Regions from separate parts of the Williamsia sp. z71 genome, predicted to be linked through region 2. Evidence: riboswitches for the same ligand, from Rfam matches in the RefSeq annotation. Region 2 holds a riboswitch; the other holds the start of a gene.
The links. A riboswitch is a leader RNA that binds a small molecule or an ion and turns the genes downstream of it on or off. The one in region 2 is predicted to bind cobalamin.
Positions count from the first base shown of each region.

Region 1: linked by a shared signal. The riboswitch ahead of AC51GR_RS21235 (ABC transporter substrate-binding protein) and the one ahead of cobN (cobaltochelatase subunit CobN) in region 2 are both predicted to bind cobalamin.

Region 1 is NZ_JCANWX010000009.1:103,923-115,322, reverse strand. Features, by position in the region: gene scpC (succinyl-CoA:acetate CoA-transferase ScpC) at 4-1,545, opposite strand; gene AC51GR_RS21260 (CsbD family protein) at 1,875-2,432, shown strand; gene AC51GR_RS21255 (IF2 family translation initiation factor) at 2,471-3,151, shown strand; gene AC51GR_RS21250 (Atu4866 domain-containing protein) at 3,266-3,529, opposite strand; gene AC51GR_RS21245 (ABC transporter ATP-binding protein) at 3,678-4,463, opposite strand; gene AC51GR_RS21240 (FecCD family ABC transporter permease) at 4,460-5,455, opposite strand; gene AC51GR_RS21235 (ABC transporter substrate-binding protein) at 5,518-6,564, opposite strand; adenosylcobalamin (AdoCbl) riboswitch at 6,573-6,722, opposite strand; gene AC51GR_RS21230 (universal stress protein) at 6,783-7,655, opposite strand; gene AC51GR_RS21225 (cation-translocating P-type ATPase) at 8,130-10,880, shown strand; gene AC51GR_RS21220 (hypothetical protein) at 10,997-11,308, shown strand; gene AC51GR_RS21215 (dihydrofolate reductase family protein) at 11,329-11,400, opposite strand, start outside.
Region 2 is NZ_JCANWX010000006.1:84,232-95,631, forward strand. Features, by position in the region: gene AC51GR_RS15560 (TerD family protein) at 1-174, shown strand, start outside; gene dprE2 (decaprenylphospho-beta-D-erythro-pentofuranosid-2-ulose 2-reductase) at 213-971, shown strand; gene cbiE (precorrin-6y C5,15-methyltransferase (decarboxylating) subunit CbiE) at 968-2,179, shown strand; gene cobM (precorrin-4 C(11)-methyltransferase) at 2,176-2,943, shown strand; gene AC51GR_RS15580 (cobalt-precorrin-6A reductase) at 2,940-3,698, shown strand; gene AC51GR_RS15585 (precorrin-2 C(20)-methyltransferase) at 3,683-5,191, opposite strand; gene AC51GR_RS15590 (precorrin-8X methylmutase) at 5,188-5,811, opposite strand; gene cobG (precorrin-3B synthase) at 5,836-6,963, opposite strand; gene AC51GR_RS15600 (ArsR/SmtB family transcription factor) at 7,046-7,378, opposite strand; adenosylcobalamin (AdoCbl) riboswitch at 7,459-7,534, shown strand; gene cobN (cobaltochelatase subunit CobN) at 7,587-11,186, shown strand; gene AC51GR_RS15610 (FxsA family protein) at 11,306-11,400, shown strand, end outside.

The DNA.
Region 1 (11,400 bases), on a different contig from region 2:
GACTCAGGACAGCCGCATCGAGCCCGTCTCGAGATACCGCTGCTGGAATGCGAAGGCCTCTCCCAGGAGGTGCGGTGTCTGTCCCGCACCGGGCACCGCTTCGGCCCGGTTCAGGTAGTCGTGCAGCAGCGGACGGAAGTCCGGGTGCGCGCAGTTGTCGATGATCACGCGGGCCCGGCGCCGCGGCGACAAGCCGCGCAGGTCGGCCAGACCCTGCTCGGTGACGATCACCTGGGTGTCGTGTTCGGTGTGGTCGACATGCGGCACCATCGGAACGATGGCAGAGATGGCACCGCCGCGGGCGGTCGACGGGCTCAGGAACATGGAGACGTAGCCGTTGCGGGTGAAGTCTCCCGAGCCGCCGATGCCGTTCATGATCTTCGTGCCCATGACGTGCGTCGAGTTGACGTTGCCGTAGATGTCGGCTTCGAGCATGCCGTTCATCGCGATGATCCCGAGCCGGCGGATCACCTCGGGGTGGTTGCTGATCTCCTGCGACCGCAAGGTGATGCGGGTGCGGTAGAAGTCGACGTTGGCAGTCAGCTCTTCCATACCGGCTTCGCTGAGCACCAGGGCGGTCGACGACGCGTGGGCGACCGTTCCGTCCTTGATCAGGCGGAGCATGCCGTCTTGAAGGACTTCGGAGTAGCAGTTCAGACCCTTGTACGGTCCGCGGTCCAGTCCACCGAGCACGGCGTTGGCGACGTTTCCGATACCGGCCTGGAGCGGCAGGAGTGTGTCGGCGGGCAGGCGGCCCGCGCGCACCTCGTAATCGAGGAAGTCCAGGACGTGGCCGGCGATGGCCTCACTGACGGCGTCCGGCGCGGTCACCGGGCTGGCGCTGTCCCGGCAGTTGGTTTCCACGACGGCGACAACCTTGGCCGGATCGACCCGGAAGGTGGTCTGGCCGATGCGGTCCTCGACATGGGTGATCTGGAGGGGTTTGCGATTCGGCGGGAGCGCGGTGCCGTAGTAGACGTCGTGCATGCCCTCCATCGCCTCGGGCACCCAGGAGTTGACCTCGAGGATGATCCTGTCTGCGACGTCGAGCCAGGTCTTGTTGTTGCCGATCGAGGCGGCGGGGATCAGTTCACCGGACTCGGTGATGCCGGCGATTTCGACGATGGCCACGTCGACGTTGCCGTAGTAGCCCTCCCACACCTGTTGCGCGACGTGCGAAAGGTGGATGTCGACGTAGTCCATCCGGCCGTCGTTGATGCGCTGACGGGCCGTCGGCTCCGCCTGGTACGGCATCCGCAGAGCGATTCCGTCGACCTCGCAGAGAATCCGCTCGGCCTCGGACGCCACCGAGGCGCCGGTCAGGAGATTGATCGTGAAGTCCGATCCATTCTCGCGGGTGTGCTCAATGCGTTCAGCCAGGGCCGGGATGGTGGCCTTGGGCGTGCCTGCGCTGCCGAAGCCACTGATGGCGACGGTCTCACCTGGGTGAACGAACGACACGGCGTCGGCAGCGGACATCACTTTCGAAGCAAACGCAGCACTTCGAATACGACCCGAGGTCGTGGGCTCACCTGATGTGGTCACGGCAACAGGATAAGCACCACACTTCGCGAGGATCTGGCCACATTCCGTGCGAACGAACCACAGTGGCGTGGTATAAGCAACCGGCGATCCGCAATCCACAATACGCTCCACTTGCCCGTGATCGCTTCGGGGTACACGCCGATCAGACGCAGTAAATCAAGCGAATTGTGGACGCGGTGACATCCCCGACGTCTTCCCAACTGTGCCCGTGGTCACACTCCGGACAACATTCGGGTTCGAACCCGGCCGCTTGGGGAACCCACCCATCGACGGACGCCTGACCAGGGGTTCAACAGGAGCATTCGGATCGTCACATGGAGGGAGTGAGCATGACTGAGGACAACAGGGCCGACCAGGCCCGCAAAGGTCTTTTCGATTCCGTGAAGGGCAAGGCCAAGGAAGTGGCCGGCGCCGTGACCGGGAACGATTCACTGACAGCCGAGGGGCAACTGGAACAGACCCAGGCCCAAAAACGCAAGGAAGCCAACGCCCAGGAGGCCGTCGCCGCGGCGGAGGCCAAGCAGGCTCAGCGCGAGGCCGCCGAGGCCCGTGTCGAGAGTGCACAGGAACGGGCTGAGGTGGAAGCACAGGCTGCGAGCACCGAGCGCGTGGCCGACACGATGAAGCAGGCCCAGAAGGGCGCGGCTGCCCAGCAGGCGGAGCACATGCGCGAGGTCGAACAGGCACAGGCGGAGCGTGACGCCAAGGCCAAAGAACATCAAGCCCGAGCCGAAGAGCAGGCCGAGGTCGCCGAGGCGACCAATGAAGTTGTCGATGCAGTCGACGAACACAAGGAAGCGACCGACGAAGCGAAGCTGGCCAATGCCGAGGCCGAGCGGCTACGACGCCAGGCGGAAAACCTCACCGATCAAGCCGATCTTCCGTAGACCGACCGACCCCCCCACCGATATCGAGGAGAGTGCAGATGAACATCATCGAACTACCGTTGGTTGTGCTACGAACCCAGTATCGAATCGCCCGAATCCCGTTGCAGCTCTTCGAGAACAGAGTCGTCTCGCGACTGGACTCCGATGCCGCCGCCCGGCTCCTGTATGAACGTTCGCTGGGCGTTCTCGACTCGACCGTCGGGAATCTCCTGGGGGACAAATCAATCGAGATGCGCGGATCGGCGCTGACCGAACGCAGTGAGGCCCTCGGACGCGCGTCACAATTGGAAGCCGAAGCCGAACGTACGCGCCAGCAGGCCACCGCCACGCTGAAAGCCAAGGCCGACAACGCCATCGAAGACCGGAAGGTGGCGCGCGAAAACAAGCAGGCGGAGATCCAGGAGGCCGAACAGCAGGCGGCGGAAGACAAACGAGCCGCTGCGGCGAAAGCGCGAGAACGCACCACCGAAGCCCACCAGGAGGCCGACGAACTCGCCGCCAAGCGCAAACAAGAGGTCGAAGCCGCCAAGCGGGATGAGCAGGCCAAGATCAATGCGGCTGAACTGAAAGCGACCGCCGCCGCTGCCGCAAAAGCAAGGGAAGCAGCAGCCAAGCGGAACGCCGCGGAAACCGATCGCGACCAGGCCGACCACATCGAGAAACTCGCCGACGCCGAAAAGGAAAAACGTCAGGCGGACCGCGCCAACAACAAAGGCTGACGCCCGACGTTTGGAAGGATCAGGCCTTCGTCTGGAAGAGGGCTTCGGCGCCCAGTGTCCGCCGCAGTTCGCGCAATAAGTCCTCTTCCTCTGCACAAACGAGCTCGGTCGAACTCACGAAGGCTCCTTCTCACGAAAGAGCACCAGGTGCTCGTGATACAGCACGCCATCGCGGATATCCCCGGTCGCGGTGAACCCGGTGTCGTCGCGGTAGTCCAGATGTGCGCCGGTCACGGTATACGCACCGGTGTAGGCGCCGGCGGTATTTCCTCGTGCCTCTTCATAGCGTCCGTTCGGAAGCAATTCCTGTCGTATGTATCCGTCTGCCGTGACCCACATTCCGACGACGTCGAGGTTTGCGGTCGATGCGTTGCTCATGCCACTCCCATCCCTGAATCCATATGTTTCCACTCCTTCTCACCAGCTGACACGGAGTTGAGATGATTCGAGAGTATGGCGAATCCGAAGATTGAACATGGGTGCATTGCACCCATGTTCAACCCAATCCGCCTCAGCCAGAGGAGGGTCAACCCGCAACGACGCCGGCCGACTGTGGTCGATACGTGACCGTGGGATATCCGCTGGTCGGGTCGATGGTCACGTCCGCCCGGACCTGATACACCTGCTCCACCAACTCCGCGGTGATCACCTCGGTGGGGGTGCCCACAGCAACCACCCGGCCCTGGGCAAGGACCATCACCCGATCACAGAACATCGCCGCCAGATTGAGGTCGTGCAGTGCGATGTAGCTGGTGACGGGCAGTTCGGCCACCAACGCCAGGATGTCGAGCTGATGCCGGATGTCGAGATGATTGGTCGGCTCGTCCAACAACAACTCATCCGGTTCCTGCGCAAGAGCCCGCGCGATCTGCGCGCGCTGACGTTCACCGCCGGAAAGGCTGTGCCACAGCCGGTTCGACTTCGACGTCATACCGGTACGCTCGAGCGCCAGCTCGACGGCCGCATCGTCCGTGGACTCGTCGCCACCGAAAACTCCCCGGTGCGGAATGCGGCCGAGCCGGACTATGTCGAGAACAGTTATGTCGACCTCGGTGTCGGAATGCTGATCGACCATTGCCACCCGGCGGGCGACCTGACGTCGTCGCATACTTCTGATCTCGAGGTCGTCGAGCAGAACACGACCCGCATCCGGTTGCGCGATGCCGCTCAGTACCCGCAGCAGCGACGACTTTCCGGAGCCGTTCGGACCGAGCAGTCCGATGGTCTCACCCTTGACGGTCTCGACGGACACCCCGTCGAGAACGATCCGACCGCCGCGGCTCCATCCGATATCTCTGGCGCACAGGGTCATTGGCTCGACCTCATCCGGAAGAGGATCAGCGCGAACGCCGGGACACCGATCAGGGCCGTGACCACTCCGACCGGAACCTCCTGCGGCGCAAAGACCGTACGGGCCAGGGCATCGACCCACACCATGAAGATCGCGCCGGCCACCGCAGCAGTAGGAAGCAGACGGTCGTGTCGGGGTCCGACGAGGAAGCGGGCGGCGTGCGGCAGGACGAGGCCGACGAACCCGATCGCCCCGGCGGCGCTCACCAGGGTCGCGGTGACGAGTGCCGTGATGCCGAGCAACAGAATCCGGATCCAACGGACCGAGATGCCAAGGGACGCAGCAGCAGTATTGCCGAAGGTGAAGGCGTCGAGCGCGGCCGACTGCGTCAGGCACACCAGTAGGCCCACCACCGTGACCGTGCCGCAGAGCAGGACGCTCGCCCAGTCGGCCCCCGACAGCGAACCGAGTAGCCAGAACAGCACACCGCGGGTCTGTTCGGCGTCCGCCGAGGAGATCACGATGAACGACGTCAGCGCCGAGAACAGCTGTGTGCAGGCCACTCCCGCCAGTACCACCCGCGACATTCCACCGCCCGCGCCGGCGGCCAGCAACATCACCAGAGCGAATGACAGGACTGCCCCGAGAAACGCACCCACCGACAGCGACACCGCGCCGGCGCCGAGTCCGAGGACGACGATCACCACCGCGCCCGTGGACGCCCCGGACGAGATACCCAGGACAAACGGGTCAGCGAGCGGATTGCGCAGCAGCGACTGCATGATCGTTCCGCACAGCGCCAGACCGGCACCGCAGATGGCCGCGAGCAGGGTGCGCGGCAGCCGCAGCTCCCACACGATGCCGTCCTTGATCCTGCTCACCCCGGAGTCACCGAACCCGAGATGGTCCAGAACCACCCGATAGACGTCGCCCATCGACAGGCCGGCCGGACCGATGGTGATGACGATGGCAATGGACACCGCCAGCACCGCCAGGCCGACCAGCAGCAGAATCCCGAGAACGGGGGCCGAATCTGTCGGTGCCGGTCGGACCCCGCGGTGGGTGCCGGCCGCGGTCAGCGCGCCAGTCCCCACTGCTCGAGTGCGGCCGCGGTCTTCTCCACGCCGTCGATGGTGCGGATCGAGGGATTCAGGTCGGCTCCGTTGACCACGATGTATCGCTTGTCGCGGACGGCGCTGAGCCGCTGGGTAACCGGGTTCGATTCGAGGAACGCGATCTTGCTGTCGAGTGCGTCGCCATCGACACTACGCCGGCTGAGGTCGGCGAGCACGAGGGCGGTGGGATCGCGATCGAGGATGCTCTCCCAGCTGACCTGCGGCCATTCGTTGGTGGTGTCGGCGAAGATGTTCTCGGCGCCAATGGAATTGGTGATGATGCCCGACGAACCGCAGCAACCGGCCATGTACGGGGTTTTGGTGTCGGCGAACCAGTAGGCCAGCGACACACCGGCGGCGTCCACCGATCCCGTGGCCTTCTCGAAACGTTGCTGCAGTTCGGCGACAAACGCCTCACCGCGCTCGCGGACGTCGAAGATGGCCGCTAGGTCTCGGATTTCCTTGTAGACGGTCTCGATCCGCAACGGATCGGTGCGGGCGCCGTCCGCGTTGACGCTGGCGGCGGTCTTACCGTCGCAGTCCGTGGGCGAGAGGTAGGTGGGCACGCCGAGCTGTTCGAACTGGTCGCGGTCGGCAACACCACCGGGTCCGAGTGTGCCGCCGAAAGATGCTGAGACGAAGTCGGGTTCGGTGTCGAGGACCACTTCGAAGGACGGATTGTTGTCCGCCAGACGCGGCACGTGGGCGTTGTCGGCGGCGAGGTTCTCACGGACGGGATCGGTCCAGGTGGCCGTGCCGACCATTCGATCCGCGAGTCCGAGCGAGAGAAGGATCTCGCTGGAGCCCTGGTTCAGCGACACCGCGCGCTGCGGCGGCGCATCGATGGTGACGGTATGACCGCAGTTCTCGATGGTCAACGGGAAGTCGAACCCGCCCGAAATCGTCTCCGACGCTTGCTCATCCGCCGTGGACGAACATGCCGAGAGCAGCAGGATCGAGGTGATGGTGAAGGTGGTGGCAGCAATGTGCCGCCAAGACTTGCGCATGAAACGGTAACTCCTACATCAGGGCCCAGTCGCGGAGCCGAGGAACTTCTGACCGATCGATGAGTAACCGGACTTCGGCCCGTCAAGGCCGTCACCGTTGCGCGTCAGTCCCGGATTCACACCGGGTTCCCTCGCCGATCGTGGCCGCATGGGCGGCCTCGGCAACCATATACGGCGCTCACCCGTCAGTGGTCATGCGGCCTACTCCCCCGGCCGGGCTATTCAGTGGAGGCGTGTACGACCATGACCGGGCAGGGCGCGGTGTGAAGAACGGCCTGGCTGACCGAGCCGAGGAGCAGCCCGCGGAATCCGCCGCGGCCCCGGCTTCCGACCACGACGAGTTGGGCGTCGCGGGCCGTGTCGATGATGTAGGGCGCCGGCGCCTGGACCGCGATGCGGGTTTCGACAGGGACGTCGGGGTAGTCCTCGCGATGGCCGGCCAGCAACACTGCGAGTCCCTCGACGGCCTCGTCGTGGAGCCGTTGAACGGCGTCGGTGTGGCCGGGGAACACGTCGCTGGAGAATCCCGGATAGGTGTGCACCGCGATCACCGAGGTGTCCAGTTCGTCGGCTTGGATGAATGCCTGCTTCACCGCCGCCTGCGACGTCGGCGAGCCGTCGACGCCGACCACCACCGCACCCGCTGCGGGAGGTTGACCGGGGACCACGACGACCGGGCAATCGGCGTGGGCGGAAACATCGGTGCTGACCGACCCGAGAAGCAGACCGGCGACCCCACCAATGCCGCGGCTGCCGACGACCAGCATGTGCGCCCGGCCGGAGATCTCGCGCAACACCAGCGCCGGTTTGCCGTCGAACAACTGTCCGCTGACCTCGACATCGGCGTTGATCGCCTTGACCGTGCCGACCGCGGCGTCCACGATCCGGTGGGCGTCGTCGCGGACGGCGTCGATGACGTCTTGGGTCATCACGACCCCGGGGGCGTAACCGGCCGCGATGGTTCCCACTGCCGTCACCACCCGCAACATCCGACCCTCCCGTGCTGCGGCGGCAACGGCCCAGCGCAGAGCGTTCTGCGCGTGCTCGGAACCATCGACGGCCACCACGATCGGCGCGTTCAACGTAACCATTGCCTGCTCCTTTGCAGCTGAGATCGTCCAACTCGTGCGGTGACTCCACGATTGCCGATCTGCTCGCCGGTTGCAGGCGAACCGCAAACCACACATCGAAACGTGCCCGGCACCTTCTGACCCAAGGAAGCGGTCCCGACGTCACTCACCCGGACGGGTCCACGGACCGGGTGCGCCCGGTTCTCCGAATCCGCCGACAACGAGGCTGGTGCGCAGTCAGGTTTGATATCGACAACATCCGGTCCATAAGAGTGCAATCATGTTGTGGAGCCGCGACGCGAACCCGGCCCGCGATCTCTCGCCGTGGCAAGGGAATACCCGCCCGTACGTGTCCAGATGCGCTCGTGCCGATCCGACATGTGTCCGGTGGTTGCGTAACCACTCCGCCATTGAAGCGTTGCCCGGTCGTCGCCCGAAAGGTCTTGACGATGAACAACATCGGACCGTCTCCGGTTCATCTACGGGGTGGGATCCTTGGCTGATCGTGAGCGCCCGGCCGATCACATCGACCCGCAGGAGGCGATCACCGGACTCCTTCGCGACCTCGAGACCGATATCACCGGCTTATCCGAGCGGGAAGTGGCCCGGCGGGCAATCGTCTACGGTCCCAACCAACTGGTGAGAAGGCGACGTACCCACTGGTCGCGGCAGGTGATCCGGCAACTGACCCACCCACTGGCATTGCTGCTGTGGGTGGCTGCGGTTTTGGCCTGGATCAGCGACTCACAGCCACTGGCGATCGCGATCGTGGTGGTGATCATCATCAACGCCGGGTTCGCATTCATACAGGAACGTCACGCCGAGCAGGCCGTCGAGGCGCTGTCGGCGATCATTCCCGAGAACGCACGCGTGATCCGGCAGGGGCCGGAACACACCGTCGCCGTCGCTGCTCTGGTGCCGGGTGACGTGATCGCACTCTCCGAAGGCGACAAAGTCCCTGCCGACGCGCGGCTCATCGAAGGCGCAGTCCAGGTTGATCTCTCGACGCTGACCGGTGAGTCCGACTCTGTCCACGTCGAGACGCGATCCGAGCCGCAATCGGGTCCACTCCTCGAAGCGACCGACATCGTCTTCAGCGGCACCAATGTGGTCGGCGGAGAGGCGCGGGCCGTTGTCTTCGCAACCGCGATGGGGACCGAACTCGGCCGCATCGCGGCACTTTCTCAGCGCGTCACCCATGAGGAGAGCCCACTCGAAACCCAGGTGAAACGTGTCGCCTGGCTGATCGCGGCGGTCGCGGTGGTGATGGGCGCGGCGTTCATCCCGATGGGAACGTTGTTGGCCGGCCTGTCCCTGCAAGACTCGGTCAATTTCGCCATCGGCCTGCTCGTCGCGAACGTCCCGGAAGGCTTGCTGCCGACCATCACGCTGGCGCTGGCGCTCGGCGTCCGGATACTCGCCCGCAGCGGAGCTCTCGTCAAGCGGATCTCGGCAGTGGAAACCCTCGGCTCGACCACCGTGATCTGCACGGACAAAACCGGCACCCTGACACAGAACGAGATGCAGGCAACCAGGCTGTGGACTCCGCAGGGCGAGCTCACGTTGCCCACCGCCGGTGCCGATGCGGCCGTCCGGCGGGCCGCTCAGGTGATGGTCGACTGTTGCACCGCGACGATCACCACCGACGACTCGGGGGCCCTTGTCGAACGCGGGGATCCGACCGAAGTGGCCATCTTGCGCGCGGGCACCCAGCTGCTCGATGGTTCGCCGCCAGAGCACGCCGAACAAATAGAGCAATTCCATTTCGAATCCGCGCTGCGCCGAATGTCCACCGTGACCCGCTCGACACGTGGGACGAGAGTGAACGTCAAGGGTGCCCCGGAGGAAATCCTGGAGCGCTGCACCCGAATCGTGGAGAACGACGGCACCGACCGAGAACTGACGGATGCTGAGCGGCAACCAATTTCGGAGATGCTCAAGCAGTGGGCAGCGGAAGGGCTCCGACTCTTGGCAATCGCCGACCGCCAGATCGACGACACCGCTGCGGCGACTCTCGATCGAGACCAAGCAGAAAGCAACCTCACCCTCCTTGCGGTCGTCGCATTGCTCGATCCTCCGCGACCGCAAGTGAATGAGGCTGTGGCGAAGTGTCATTCGGCGGGAATTCGAATCCTGGTGGTCACCGGTGATCACGGGCTCACCGCCCGCGGCATCGCCGAAAAGGTCGGCATCGGCGCGGGCACCGGACTGCGGGTGGTCTCCGGTGCCGAACTCGAAGCCATGCCCGAGACCGAGCTCGATGAACTGTTGGCCGCACCCGGAGAGATCGTATTCGCACGCAGCTCCCCCGAGGCAAAACTTCGGATCACCGATGCACTGCGCAGTCAGGGCAACGTCGTGGCGATGACCGGAGACGGCGTCAACGACGCGCCGGCACTTCGCCGCTCCGATATCGGCGTCGCCATGGGCAAATCAGGCACCGACGTGGCCCGCGAAGCAGCCACCATGGTTCTGACCGACGATGACTTCGCCACCATCGTGACCGCGGTGGAGGCCGGGCGGCGGGTGTACGACAACGTCCGCAAGTTCATCGTCTACATCTTCGCGCATGCCACACCCGAAGTGATCCCGTTCTTGCTGTACGCACTTTCGGGCGGTCAGATACCGCTGCCATTGACAGTAATGCAGATACTCGCGATCGATCTGGGCACCGAAACCCTTCCCGCACTCGCACTCGGTCGTGAGCGCGCCGAACCCGGCGTGATGGATCGTCCGCCACGGAAGCGCAACGAGAACGTCGTCGGCCGAGAGATTCTCCTGCGTTCCTGGGGAATCCTCGGTGGCGTGTCGGCACTGATGGTCATGGGATTGTTTGTGCACACTCTGCTCGATGGTGGTTGGCAGTTCGGGGATTCCGTCTCCTCGGGGCCCCTGCACGAGACCTGGCAACTTGCGACCACCATGAGTTTCCTGGCGATCGTGGCGTGTCAGATCGGGACGGCCATGGCCTCCCGAACTCAACGGACTTCACTACGTCGGATTGGGATCGGGACGAATCCGTTGCTGTTGTGGGGCTTCGCCTTCGAGATCGTCTTCGTCGTCCTCGTGGTCACCGTGCCTGTACTGCAGCGCATATTCGGAACCGTCAGCCCGCCATGGGATCTCGTCGTATGGCTGATTCCCATGCCGATCATCGTCTGGGGCACCGACGAAATCTACCGATGGCTACGTCGTCGCAACAGTGCCCCGGGAGCTGGGTTGGCATCACGCAGTCGAACACATTGACCACGTCCCCGTCGCGACCTCGACGAGTGACCGGCCGATTCGGTTCTGCGCGTGGAGAACAGCCACGCCGTTTCTTCAGTAGCCTCGACTCACCACCTCATCAAGGGAGACATCACGTGACGATCGCTGACACCGCCACCGGGACGATCACCGGATTCATCGCGGGCGCCCTGCTCGTCAACACCGTCCCGCACACGGTCAAAGGAATATCCGGCGAAAAGTTTCCCACGCCGTTCGCAAAACCACCGGGAGTCGGACTGTCCTCCCCCACCACGAATGTCGGATGGGGCGCGATCAACTTCGCGATGGGCAGCGCGCTGCTGCTCCGGCGTCGGGGAAAGGCACGCGATCAGATTGCCGTGGCCGTCGGCGGCGTTGCAACGGCCTTCTTCCTCGCGCACTATTTCGGTGGCCTGGACCTCGACTGAGGCCCCACCGAGTGGACAGCTCAGCGGGTTCGATAGTGCGCGTAGATCAGACCGCTGTTGCCGAAAGCACGTTCGGTGACCAAATCCAGATC
Region 2 (11,400 bases):
CTGCTTCCCGCGGATGGAAAGCTACCCAAACAGTTCAAAATCACTCGCTCCCACACGCTGGCCCGGAACCGCGGAAACGTCGTCATCTCAGCGAACAAACTGGTCGAAGAATTCTATCGGGACATCTTGCAGGTGATCCGTGCGCCGAAGAAGCCCAGCCCTGTGAAGGAGTGACTGCAGCCCCAAATTTGGTCGTTTGGGATACTGGCCCGGTGAGTAATGGGCGAGTGGTTGTGCTGTTCGGTGGTCGCAGTGAGATCGGGCTGGAGGTGGCGGCCCGGATCGCTGCCGGGGCGACGGTGATCTTGGCGGCTCGCCGATCAGAGGACCTCGCTGATCAGCGCGAACGGCTGGAGTCCGAGAATGCGGCGGCAGTCCACACCATCGAGTTCGATGCGAACGACACCTCGGCGCATGAGGGCCTCATCCAGCAGATCGTTGCCGAGCACGGACCCATCGACGATGCGATCGTGGCCTTCGGCATCCTGGGCGATCAGGCGCGGGCAGAGGTCGACAGTGCCCACGCCCTGCAGATCGCACACACCGACTATCTCGCCCAGATCAGCGTCCTGACCCCGTTGGCCGTCGCGATGCGCGCCGCGAAGCGCGGCAATATCATCGTCTTCTCTTCTGTGGCCGGCGTCCGGGTCCGCCGCGCCAACTACGTCTACGGCTCCACCAAAGCCGGACTCGACGGCTTCGCCAGCGGATTGTCAGATGCCTTGCACGGCAGCGGGGTACACCTCCTGCTGGTGCGCTCCGGTTTTGTCATCGGCAGCATGACAAGAGATTTGATGGCCTCCGGTACCAAACCTGCCCCGATGTCGAGCACCGCACCACAGGTTGCCGACGCAGTGGTGAAAGCGTTGCACCAAGGTAAGCGTGTGGTGTGGGTGCCCGGAAAACTGCGCCCGGTCTTCTTCGTGATGAAACTCCTGCCCCAGGCCATCTGGCGGCGGATGCCGCGATGAGTGAACCGAGGTTTGTGGTCGTCGGTATCGGCGCCGACGGCTGGGACGGCCTGTCCGGGAAATCGCAGGACGAATTGCGCTCTGCCACCGACATTTACGGTTCCACTCGCCAGCTGGATCTGCTTGCACCTCTGGAAGCCACACGTCACCGGTGGGACAGCCCGATGTCCGAACACTTGCGGCGACTATTGGCCGAGCCACACCCGCAGACCGTTCACATCCTTGCCTCGGGCGATCCGATGTTCCACGGCGTCGGGGCCTCGATCGTCAAACAGGTCGGCGCCCAACATGTTCGCATCCTGCCGGCCGTCTCGAGTGTCAGCCTGGCCTCGGCCCGCCTCGGCTGGGACCTGGCCACGACCCGTATCAGCAGTGTTGTCGATCGACCGATTGACTCGATCCTCTCCGATGTCTCCGATAGCGTTCGCCTGCTGATCCTGAGTCGCGACAACACCACTCCGGCAGCCGTCGCCGACCTGCTCACCGCTCATGGGTTCGGCTGGTCGCAGATGACAGTTCTCGAACAGCTCGGTTCCGACCGGGAACGCCAGGTCACCGGTATCGCGCGAACCTGGACGGGACCTGCCGGCGACCAGCTCAACATTGTTGCCGTTGACTGTCTTGGTCCGGCCGTCAGCAGCCAGGCAGGTCTACCGGACACCGACTTCAGCCACGACGGGCAACTGACCAAACAGGCGGTGCGGGCGCTGACAGTCACCGCCCTCCGGCCTGCCGCACGCCAACTGCTGTGGGATGTCGGTGCGGGCGCGGGTAGCGTCGCCATCGAGTGGCTGCGCACCGACCGGACCTGCTCCGCAATCGCCTTCGAATCGAACGACGTACGCCGGGGACGCATTGCGCACAACGCGGCCCAGCTCGGTGTGAGCGCAGGATTGACCGTCCTCGGGGCGGCACCCGATCAGCTGGGTCATGCACCCGATCCCGACGCGATTTTCATCGGGGGAGGGGTGACAATCCCGGGGGTCGTGGAGGAGTGCTGGGATGCCCTGCTCGACGGTGGACGGATCGTGGCGAACGCCGTCACCCTCGAATCCGAGGCTGTTTTGGTGAAATGGCATGCTGCCCTGGGCGGTACGCTTCGTCGATTCCAGATCGACCACGCCGAGCCACTGGGATCGATGACGACCTGGCGTCCAAACCTACCGGTGACACAGTGGATCGCCGACAAGCCGAGGATCAACTCATGACGGTGTACTTCATCGGAGCCGGACCCGGCGCCGCCGATCTGATCACACTTCGCGGTGCAAAGCTGCTCTCGCGGTGCAACACCTGCCTTTATGCCGGGTCGCTGGTCCCGGCTGAGATGCTCGAGCATTGTCCCCCCGGCGCCACATTGATCAACACCGCGAAGATGCCGTTACCGCAGATCATCGAGCACATCGTGACCGCGACCCGTGCCGGCCATGACGTGGCGCGCTTGCATTCCGGCGACCCCGGACTGTATTCGGCGGTGGCCGAACAGATCAGATTGCTGCAGCCGCAAGGAATCTCGTACGAGATCGTCCCGGGTGTTCCGGCCTTCACCGCGGCGGCTGCGGCATTGGGACAGGAACTCACCGTGCCGGGAGTCGGTCAGTCGCTGCTGATTACGCGAGTGTCCACGCTCTCGACCGATATGCCCGAGGGGGAGCAACTCGAGGAGCTCGCCCGCACGGGTGTCACGATGGCGATCCACCTGGCAGCCCATCGAGCCCTACAAATCGTGGATGCATTGACGCCGCATTACGGCAGCGACTGTCCGACGGCAGTGGTCGCCTTCGCCGGCCGCGACAACCAGCAGATCGTTCGGTGCACGTTGACCGAACTCCCGAACCAGCTGGAACGACACGGTATCCAGCGCACGGCGGTCATTTTCGTCGGACGCGTCCTGGCCGCCGCAGAGTTCCCGGACAGTTATCTCTATTCATCTGCCAGGATGACCAAGCTGCGCACCGACCCCCATCTGTCATGAGCGAGGGGACGGTCCTCATCCTGGGCGGTACCGCCGAAGCCCGCGCTCTGGCAGCGCAGCTCGTCGGGGACGGAGTGCAGGTTGTCACCTCACTCGCCGGCCGGGTCAAGAATCCGGCGCTACCGGTCGGTGATGTCCGGATCGGCGGGTTCGGCGGCATCGACGGTCTGCGAACGTGGCTGCGTGACAACACCTGCACGGCAGTGGTCGATGCGACGCATCCGTTCGCCCGTCAGATCTCCGCCAATGCCGGAGCCGCAACTGCGAGTCTCGATGTGCCGATGCTGACACTGCGACGACCCGAATGGTCGGCGCAACAGGGGGATCACTGGATCGACGTCCCGGACATCGCCGGCGCTGCCAGAAGCGTCGCGGAATCGGCCCATGAAAAGGGCGATATCCGAGTCTTCCTCACCACCGGTCGCCAAGACGTCGATGCTTTCGCCGACATCGACGACGCCTGGTTCCTGATCCGACTCGTGGACCCGCCCGAGCGGTCGGTGCCGTCCCGGCATCAGATCCTCCGCAGCCGCGGCCCGTACACCGTCGAAGGTGAACTGGCCCTGTTGCGCGAACACCGCATAGACGTGGTCGTCACGAAGAACAGTGGAGGCCAACTGGTTCAAGCGAAACTTGAAGCAGCGCGGTGCCTTTCGCTACCGGTCGTCATGGTTCGGCGACCGTCCCCACCCGGCGGCGAAACCGTCGAAACGGCTTCGGCCGCCGCGGACCGGGTCCGTCAGTTGCTCTCGTAGCGGCGGTTGGTGAACGCCAGCGGACCACCGATACGGTCCACGACCGTGGTGGTCGACGAACCGATGATCAACAGTGTCCGCATGTCGACCACGGCCGGATCGAACTCCCCGACGGTGGTGATCACCACCGACTGCTCGGGGCCACCGACGTCGCGCCCGAGGATGATCGGTGTCGACGGGTCCTTGGATTCCAAGACGATGTCCTTGAGTTCGGCGACCTGCCAATTCCGGCTGACCGATCCCGGGTTGTAGATCGCGAGCACCAAATCCGCGGCCAGCGCGGCACGCACGCGCGCAGTGATCACGTCCCAGCTCTTGAGCCGGTCGGACAACGAGATCACCGCATAGTCGTGTCCAAGCGGCGCGCCCGCCAGACTGGCAACGGCGTTCGCCGCGGTCACCCCGGGCACGACCCGCACCGGGACATCGCGCCATTGCGGGTCGGCCGCTTCTTCCACCACCGCAGCCGCCATCGCGAAGACACCGGGGTCGCCGGACGACACCACAACGACCCGGGCGCCGTTCTTCGCCAGATCCAGCGCCATGCAAGCCCGTTCGGACTCGACCCGATTGTCGCTGGGGTGCATACGTTGTCCGGGGCGGGGGGTCACCCGATCGAGATAGGTCTTGTAGCCCACGAGGTCGGTGGCCTGGGCCAGCTCCGCGCGCACTTCCGGAGTCGTCCACCGGTCGGCGCCTGGTCCCAAGCCCACGACAACGACCTCGCCGATGGCACCGGAATCCGCTGCCGGTGGTTGCGCACTGTTGAGCTCGCCCGGGATCACGACCATCGAGAAGTACGGCACCGTCGATGCGTCGACATCGACGACAGGCATCACCTTCTGTGCGCCCGTCGAAGCTCGTTCGACATACCACGCCCGGCTGAGGACACCCGACTCACTCAACGCTGCAACCACTTCCGGGAAGGTGCGGCCCAGTTTCATGATCGCCACCGCATCACTGTCCCGCAGTCGGCGAACCAGTTCGGCCTTCGGAAGCGTGCCAGGCAACACGGTCAGGGTCTCATCGGCTTCGACCAACGGCAGCCCGGTGGCGGCTGCCGAAGCACTGACCGATGTGACGCCCGGGATGATCTCGGTGTCGAACCGGTCGGTCAGTCGCTTGTGCATGTGCATATACGAGCTGTAGAAGAGCGGATCACCCTCGGCCAGCAACGCCACCGAGCGACCTGCCCGCAGATGTTCGGCAAGAACCTCCGCGGAGGCGGCATAGAAGTCGTCGAGCGCTCCGCGATAGCCGCCGGGATGATCGGTCGTCTCGGTGGTCACCGGATACATCAGCCGAACCTCCAGCTGACCATCCCGAAGATAGGGTTCGGCAACCGACCGGGCGATCGAACGGCCGTGGCGTGCACAGTGATACGCGATCACATCGACCTCACCGATGACCCGCGCGGCCTTCACGGTGACCAGCTCGCTGTCCCCGGGTCCCAACCCCACGCCCCACAATTTTCCGCTGCTGGTCATCGTCATTCCACCTTCGAGGCAAGTGCGTTGAGGGCGGCGGCGGTGATCGCCGATCCGCCGCGACGGCCGAGTACGGTCAAGTACTCCAGGTCGTTCCGATCGGCAAGCGCTGCACACGATTCCGCGGCACCGATGAAGCCGACCGGCGCACCGATGACCGCGGCCGGCCGGGGTCCGCCGGCATCGATCAGCTCGAGGAGTGCGAACAGTGCGGTCGGTGCGTTCCCGATCGCCACCACCGATCCCTCGAGCATGGGACGCCAGAGTTCCACCGCCGCAGCGGTTCTTGTGGTCTCCAGCTCGGCAGCCAGGTCGGGGAGCCGATTGTCACCCAGCAGGCAGAGCACCTCGTTGCCCGCAGGCAACCGCTTGCGGGTGACGCCGGAAGCGACCATGTTCGCATCACAGAGGATCGGCGCACCGTCCTCGAGTGCCGTACGTGCTGCGGTCACCAGATCGGCACTGGCCCGGACGTCGGTGGTCAGATCGACCTGTCCGCAGGCGTGGATCATCCGGACTACGACCTGCGAGAGGTCGTCTTCGAACATTGAAAGATCGGATTCGGCACGAATCGTCGCGAATGACTGCCGGTAGATCTCGGCGCCGTCTCGAATGTAGGTGTACATAGTGCTCGTCACCATAGATGCCGATCAGAGTCGGCGACGCTTGTACCCCGACGGTGTTGCCTCGACCCGAAGATGGTTCCCTGGCGGCGAGCCACACCCGCGTTCACAACCGACCCAGTGCTGACGGTCGTCGACGGCAGCGCCACCAGAGGTCAGGTGCAGTTCGAGGTCGCCGCGGACATCGGCGTGCGACTTGTCGCAGCCCGGCGAGCCGGTGCAGTCGGTGACCTTGGTCCACGGTGAGTTCTCGTCGAAGATCAGGCCCATCGGCGCCAGCACCCGAAGTACGGTGTCGGCCATGCCTTCTGACAGGTCGACGATCAAGATCTCTTTCCGTGGTGTCAGGTAGATGTCGCGTTCGATGGCAGCCAGGAACTCTCCGACGCGTGCCGGGATCCGGCCGTGCGCGACCACCGAGCCGAGTGCCACCAGGTCATCGGTGTCCTGCGCGAGCCAGCCCACCTGCGGTGTCGACGTGGGCTTCGACCTCGAATATTCGCCGGTTTCCGGCAGGGTCGCCAACACTTCGTCGATCGCGGGGCGGTCGGCGACATCCTGGACGCGCCACTCGTCGGTCCGGTCGGCGAGAAACGCATGGGCCAGATCGATCATCAGGTCCGCGGCGCCGTCGGCCGACACCCGCCGTCCGGTGGGCGTTCCGCCGATGAGCACGTCGAACGCCCGCTCATCCAACGCCAAAACGCCGATGTCGGGACCCTGGGTCACGATGTCGCCACGACCGTCGTCGAAGCCGAACAGGATCCTGGCCGGAAGCTCCGCGAGTGTGGGATCGGACTGCAATGCGGCGTCGAATTCTTTCAGGATCGGTCGCGCGTCGACCAGGCCTCCTCGCCGCCCGGTCAATGCCGAGAGCTGCAGGTTGCGGACGCGTTCGTGACTGGGGGACGGGATCAGGCCGGCCTCGAGGATGCGCTGACCGGCACCGTCCACGTCACCGATCCCACGCAGCTGGACGTTGCCGCGCGAGGTCAGTTCGAGATGACCGTCTCCGTAGTCGTCCGACACTCCTACCAGGGATTTCATCTGGCTTGGTGTGATCAGTCCGCCGGGTAGCCGGATCCGTGCGAGGTGGCCATCTGCCGCCGGGTGCGCCGAGAACACACCAGGGCAACGATCGGACGGTCGACTCATGGGGTCCACGGTACTGGCGGTCAATTGCCCGGCCGGGACCCCGTTGAGAACTTGTGGAGTTCGAGATCTGTGGCAGAGCTGCTCATTTCTGGTCCTCTTCTGGTGCCAGGGGGTTCTTGTCCAGGTGTGTTCCCAGGGCATCCGGGCCGGTGTTCCACATCGGGCGATAGGGCGCGAGCCAGCTGTCGATCTCGGCCAGCGCAGACGGTTGGGCCTGGTAGACGCGACGTTGTGCATCTGCGTGAACGGTCACGAGGCCGGCCGCACGAAGAACGCCCAGGTGTTTGGACGTCTGCGGTTGCGCCAGTCCGACGCGTCTGGCCAGCTCGCCCACGGCGCAGGGCTGCACCCGCAGGACATCGAGCATTCGTCGACGATTCGGTTCCGCCAGAGCCGGCCAGATCAGTTCGTTCACAACGAGTATTTTCTCTCCTGGGTATATATCGGTCAAGGAATACAAGGCAGAAATGCGTTCTTATATGCTGATGCCATTCCGCAATGAGGAAGCCGGTGAGAGTCCGGCACGGTCGCGCCACTGTATGGGGGAAACCCCAAGTCAGACCCTTGTTGCTCCGCTGCTACACCCCAACCGCCGGGCGCGCATTCCCGGCAAGGAGGTCCTCGTGATCTTGCTGCTGTCCACCTCGGACACAGATCTGCTGACCGCCAAGGCCAGCGGCGCCGACTTTCGTCTTGCGAACCCGTCCCGCCTGCTCGTCGACGAAGACCTGCCCGGACTCCTGGACGGCGCCGACCTGGTCGTTGTTCGAATTCTGGGTGGCCGGCGGATGTGGGAACAGGGTCTCGACGCGGTGATCGCCGCCGGGTTGCCAACTGTGGTGGTCTCCGGTGAACAGCTTCCCGATCCCGACCTGATGTCGATGTCGACGGTGGCTCCCGGTGTGGCCGCCGATGCTCACAACTACCTGGCCCAGGGCGGACACGACAATCTCGCGAACCTGCACGCATTCTTGTCCGACACCGTGCTGCTCACCGGTCACGGCTTCAGCGCTCCGGCAACAACCGCGCAGTGGGGGATCCTGGAACGGAATGCCCAGGTCGAGGCCACCGGACCGACGATCGCGGTGCTCTACTACCGAGCCCAGCATCTGGCAGGCAACACCGCCTACATCGACGCCCTCTGCGACGCGATCGAGGACAAGGGCGGCCGATCGCTGCCGATCTTCTGCGCATCGCTGCGGGCTGCACCTGGTGACCTGCTCGAACAGCTTGCGGTGGCCGATGCACTCGTCGTCACGGTGCTCGCCGCCGGTGGAACGACGCCGGCCACCGCGTCGGCCGGCGGCGATGACGAGAACTGGAACATCGAACAACTCGCCCGGCTGGACATCCCGATCCTGCAGGGCCTGTGCCTGACGTCCTCCCGCGCCGGGTGGGCCGCGAATGACGACGGCATGTCGCCGCTGGATGTCGCCACACAGGTCGCGGTCCCTGAGTTCGACGGACGGATCATCACGGTTCCGTTCTCGTTCAAGGAGATCGGTGAGGACGGTTTGCCCTGGTACCGTCCCGATGCCGAACGGTGCGCCCGGGTCGCCGGAATCGCCGTGCGCCACGGCCGACTTCGGCATATCGCTCCGGCGGACCGCCGGATCGCCGTGATGCTGTCGGCCTACCCGACCAAACACGCGCGGATCGGGAACGCGGTGGGACTCGACACCCCGCAGAGCCTGCTCCGGCTGCTCGAAGCCATGCGGGACGCCGGATACGACATCGGGCCGGAGTCGGGCGACGGCTCGGTTCCCGGCCTGGCCGAGGATGATTCGGACAAGCTGATCCACACGCTGATCGCGGCCGGCGGACAGGACCCCGACTGGCTGACCGAAGAAGCCCTGGCCGCCAACCCGATCCGGCTGTCCGCCGCGGACTACCGGCAGTGGTTCGACACGTTGCCGCAGGACCTCCGCGCGTCGATGATCGAGCATTGGGGTCCGGCACCCGGCCGGCTGTTCGTCGACCACTCGGCCAATTCGGACGGCGACATCGTCATCGCGGCAATGCAATTCGGCAACATCGTGTTGATGGTCCAACCGCCGCGTGGTTTCGGCGAGAACCCGGTGGCGATCTATCACGACCCCGATCTGCCGCCGAGTCACCACTACCTGGCCTGTTATCGCTGGCTGTCGTCGCAGCAGCACTTCGCCGCCGACGCGGTCGTCCACGTCGGTAAACACGGCAACCTCGAGTGGCTCCCGGGCAAGACCCTGGGTATGTCGGCCTCGTGCGGCACCGACGCCGCCATCGGTGACCTGCCGATGATCTATCCGTTCCTGGTCAACGATCCCGGCGAAGGGACACAGGCGAAGCGGCGGGCGCACGCCACGCTGGTCGATCATCTGATCCCACCCATGGCGCGGGCCGAAAGTTACGGCGACATCTCACGTTTGGAGCAGCTGCTCGACGAGCATGCCAACATCTCCGCGCTCGACCCGAACAAACTCCCGGCGATCCGCCAGCAGATCTGGACCCTGCTGCAGGCGGCCAAGATGGACCACGACCTCGGGTTGTCCGAGCGTCCCGAAGAAGACGTCTTCGATGACATGCTTCTGCACGTCGACGGGTGGCTGTGTGAGATCAAAGACGTGCAGATCCGCGACGGCCTGCACATCCTCGGACAACCACCGGCCGGTGACGTCGAGGTCGACCTGGTGCTGGCGATGCTCCGGGCGCGGCAGCTCTGGGGCGGCACGCAGAGCCTGCCGGGGCTGCGAGAAGCACTGGGACTCACCGAAGACGGCACGGCCGGCCGTACCGCCACCGACAGCATCGAAGCCGTCGCGCGGGAGCTGGTGGTGGATTGCGCCAAGGGTGATTGGGACCCCGCCACCATCGCGGCCGTCACCGAAGGCCATCCGGCCGACGTCCGCGAGATCCTCGACTTCGCCGGCAACGAGATCGTGCCTCGGCTCCGCCAGACCGACCAGGAGGTCCCACGGATCCTCCATGCGCTGGACGGCGGGTTCATCCCGGCCGGACCGAGCGGATCACCACTACGTGGACTGATCAACGTCTTGCCGACCGGCCGCAACTTCTATTCGGTCGATCCCAAGGCGGTGCCGTCGAAACTCGCCTGGGAGACCGGCCGCGCGATGGCGGATTCGCTTCTGGCGCGGTATCTCTCGGACCACGGCGAGTATCCGAGGTCCGTCGGCTTGTCGGTGTGGGGGACCAGCGCAATGCGGACATCCGGTGACGACATCGCCGAGGTTCTCGCACTGCTCGGAGTGATGCCGATCTGGGATGAGGCATCTCGCCGGGTGACAGAACTCGACCTGATCGGCCTCGCCGAACTCGGCCGTCCCCGAATCGATGTCACGGTTCGCATCTCCGGATTCTTCCGGGACGCGTTCCCCCACGTGATCACGATCCTCGATGACGCCGTTCGGATGGTCGCCGGGCTCGACGAACCCGATGAGTCGAATTACGTTGCCGCCCATGCCCGTACCGACCTGACCGCACACGGTGACACCGACCGCGCCACCAGTCGCATCTTCGGGTCGAAACCCGGAACCTACGGCGCCGGACTACTCCAGCTGATCGACTCCAAGGACTGGCGCAGCGACGCCGATCTGGCCGAGGTGTACACGGCGTGGGGTGGTTACGCGTACGGCCGCGGACGCGAAGGTGTCGCCGCGGTCGACGACATGCGTTCGGCGTATCGACGAATTGCCGTCGCCGCGAAGAACACCGACACCCGCGAACACGACATCGCTGATTCCGACGACTACTTCCAGTACCACGGTGGCATGGTCGCCACCGTCCGGGCGTTGACCGGCAAAGATCCAGAGGCCTACATCGGCGACAGCACCAGTCCGGACAACGTGCGCACCCGCACACTCTCGGAGGAGACCACCCGCGTCTTCCGGGCCCGGGTGGTCAACCCGCGCTGGATCGCCGCGATGCAGCGCCACGGCTACAAGGGCGCGTTCGAGATGGCCGCAACAGTCGACTATCTCTTCGGCTATGACGCCACCACCAACGTGATGGCCGACTGGATGTACGAGCAACTCACCGAGTCCTACGTCCTCGACGAGGCCAACCAGGAGTTCATGAACAAATCGAACCCCTGGGCCCTGCACGGCATCGCCGAACGTCTGCTGGAGGCGGCGCAGCGGGAAATGTGGTCGGCACCTCCACCACAGATGCTCGATGAGCTCCGGCGGGTCTTCCTCGAGACCGAGGGCGATATCGAGGGAGCCTGAAACGCCCCCGCGTTCGACGCCATCCGGCCTGGTGCGATTGAATTTCGTGAGATCGGGAGAAAACTGCGCGTCCTGATCGTTGACCCTGTGTACGCACTGCCGATGATCGGGATGGACTCATGAAGCTCGCACTCTTTCTCACCTACGTGGCGATCGAAATAGCCGCCTTCGTGGGGCTCTGTTTCGCGATCGGTTTCGCGTGGACGGTGTTGCT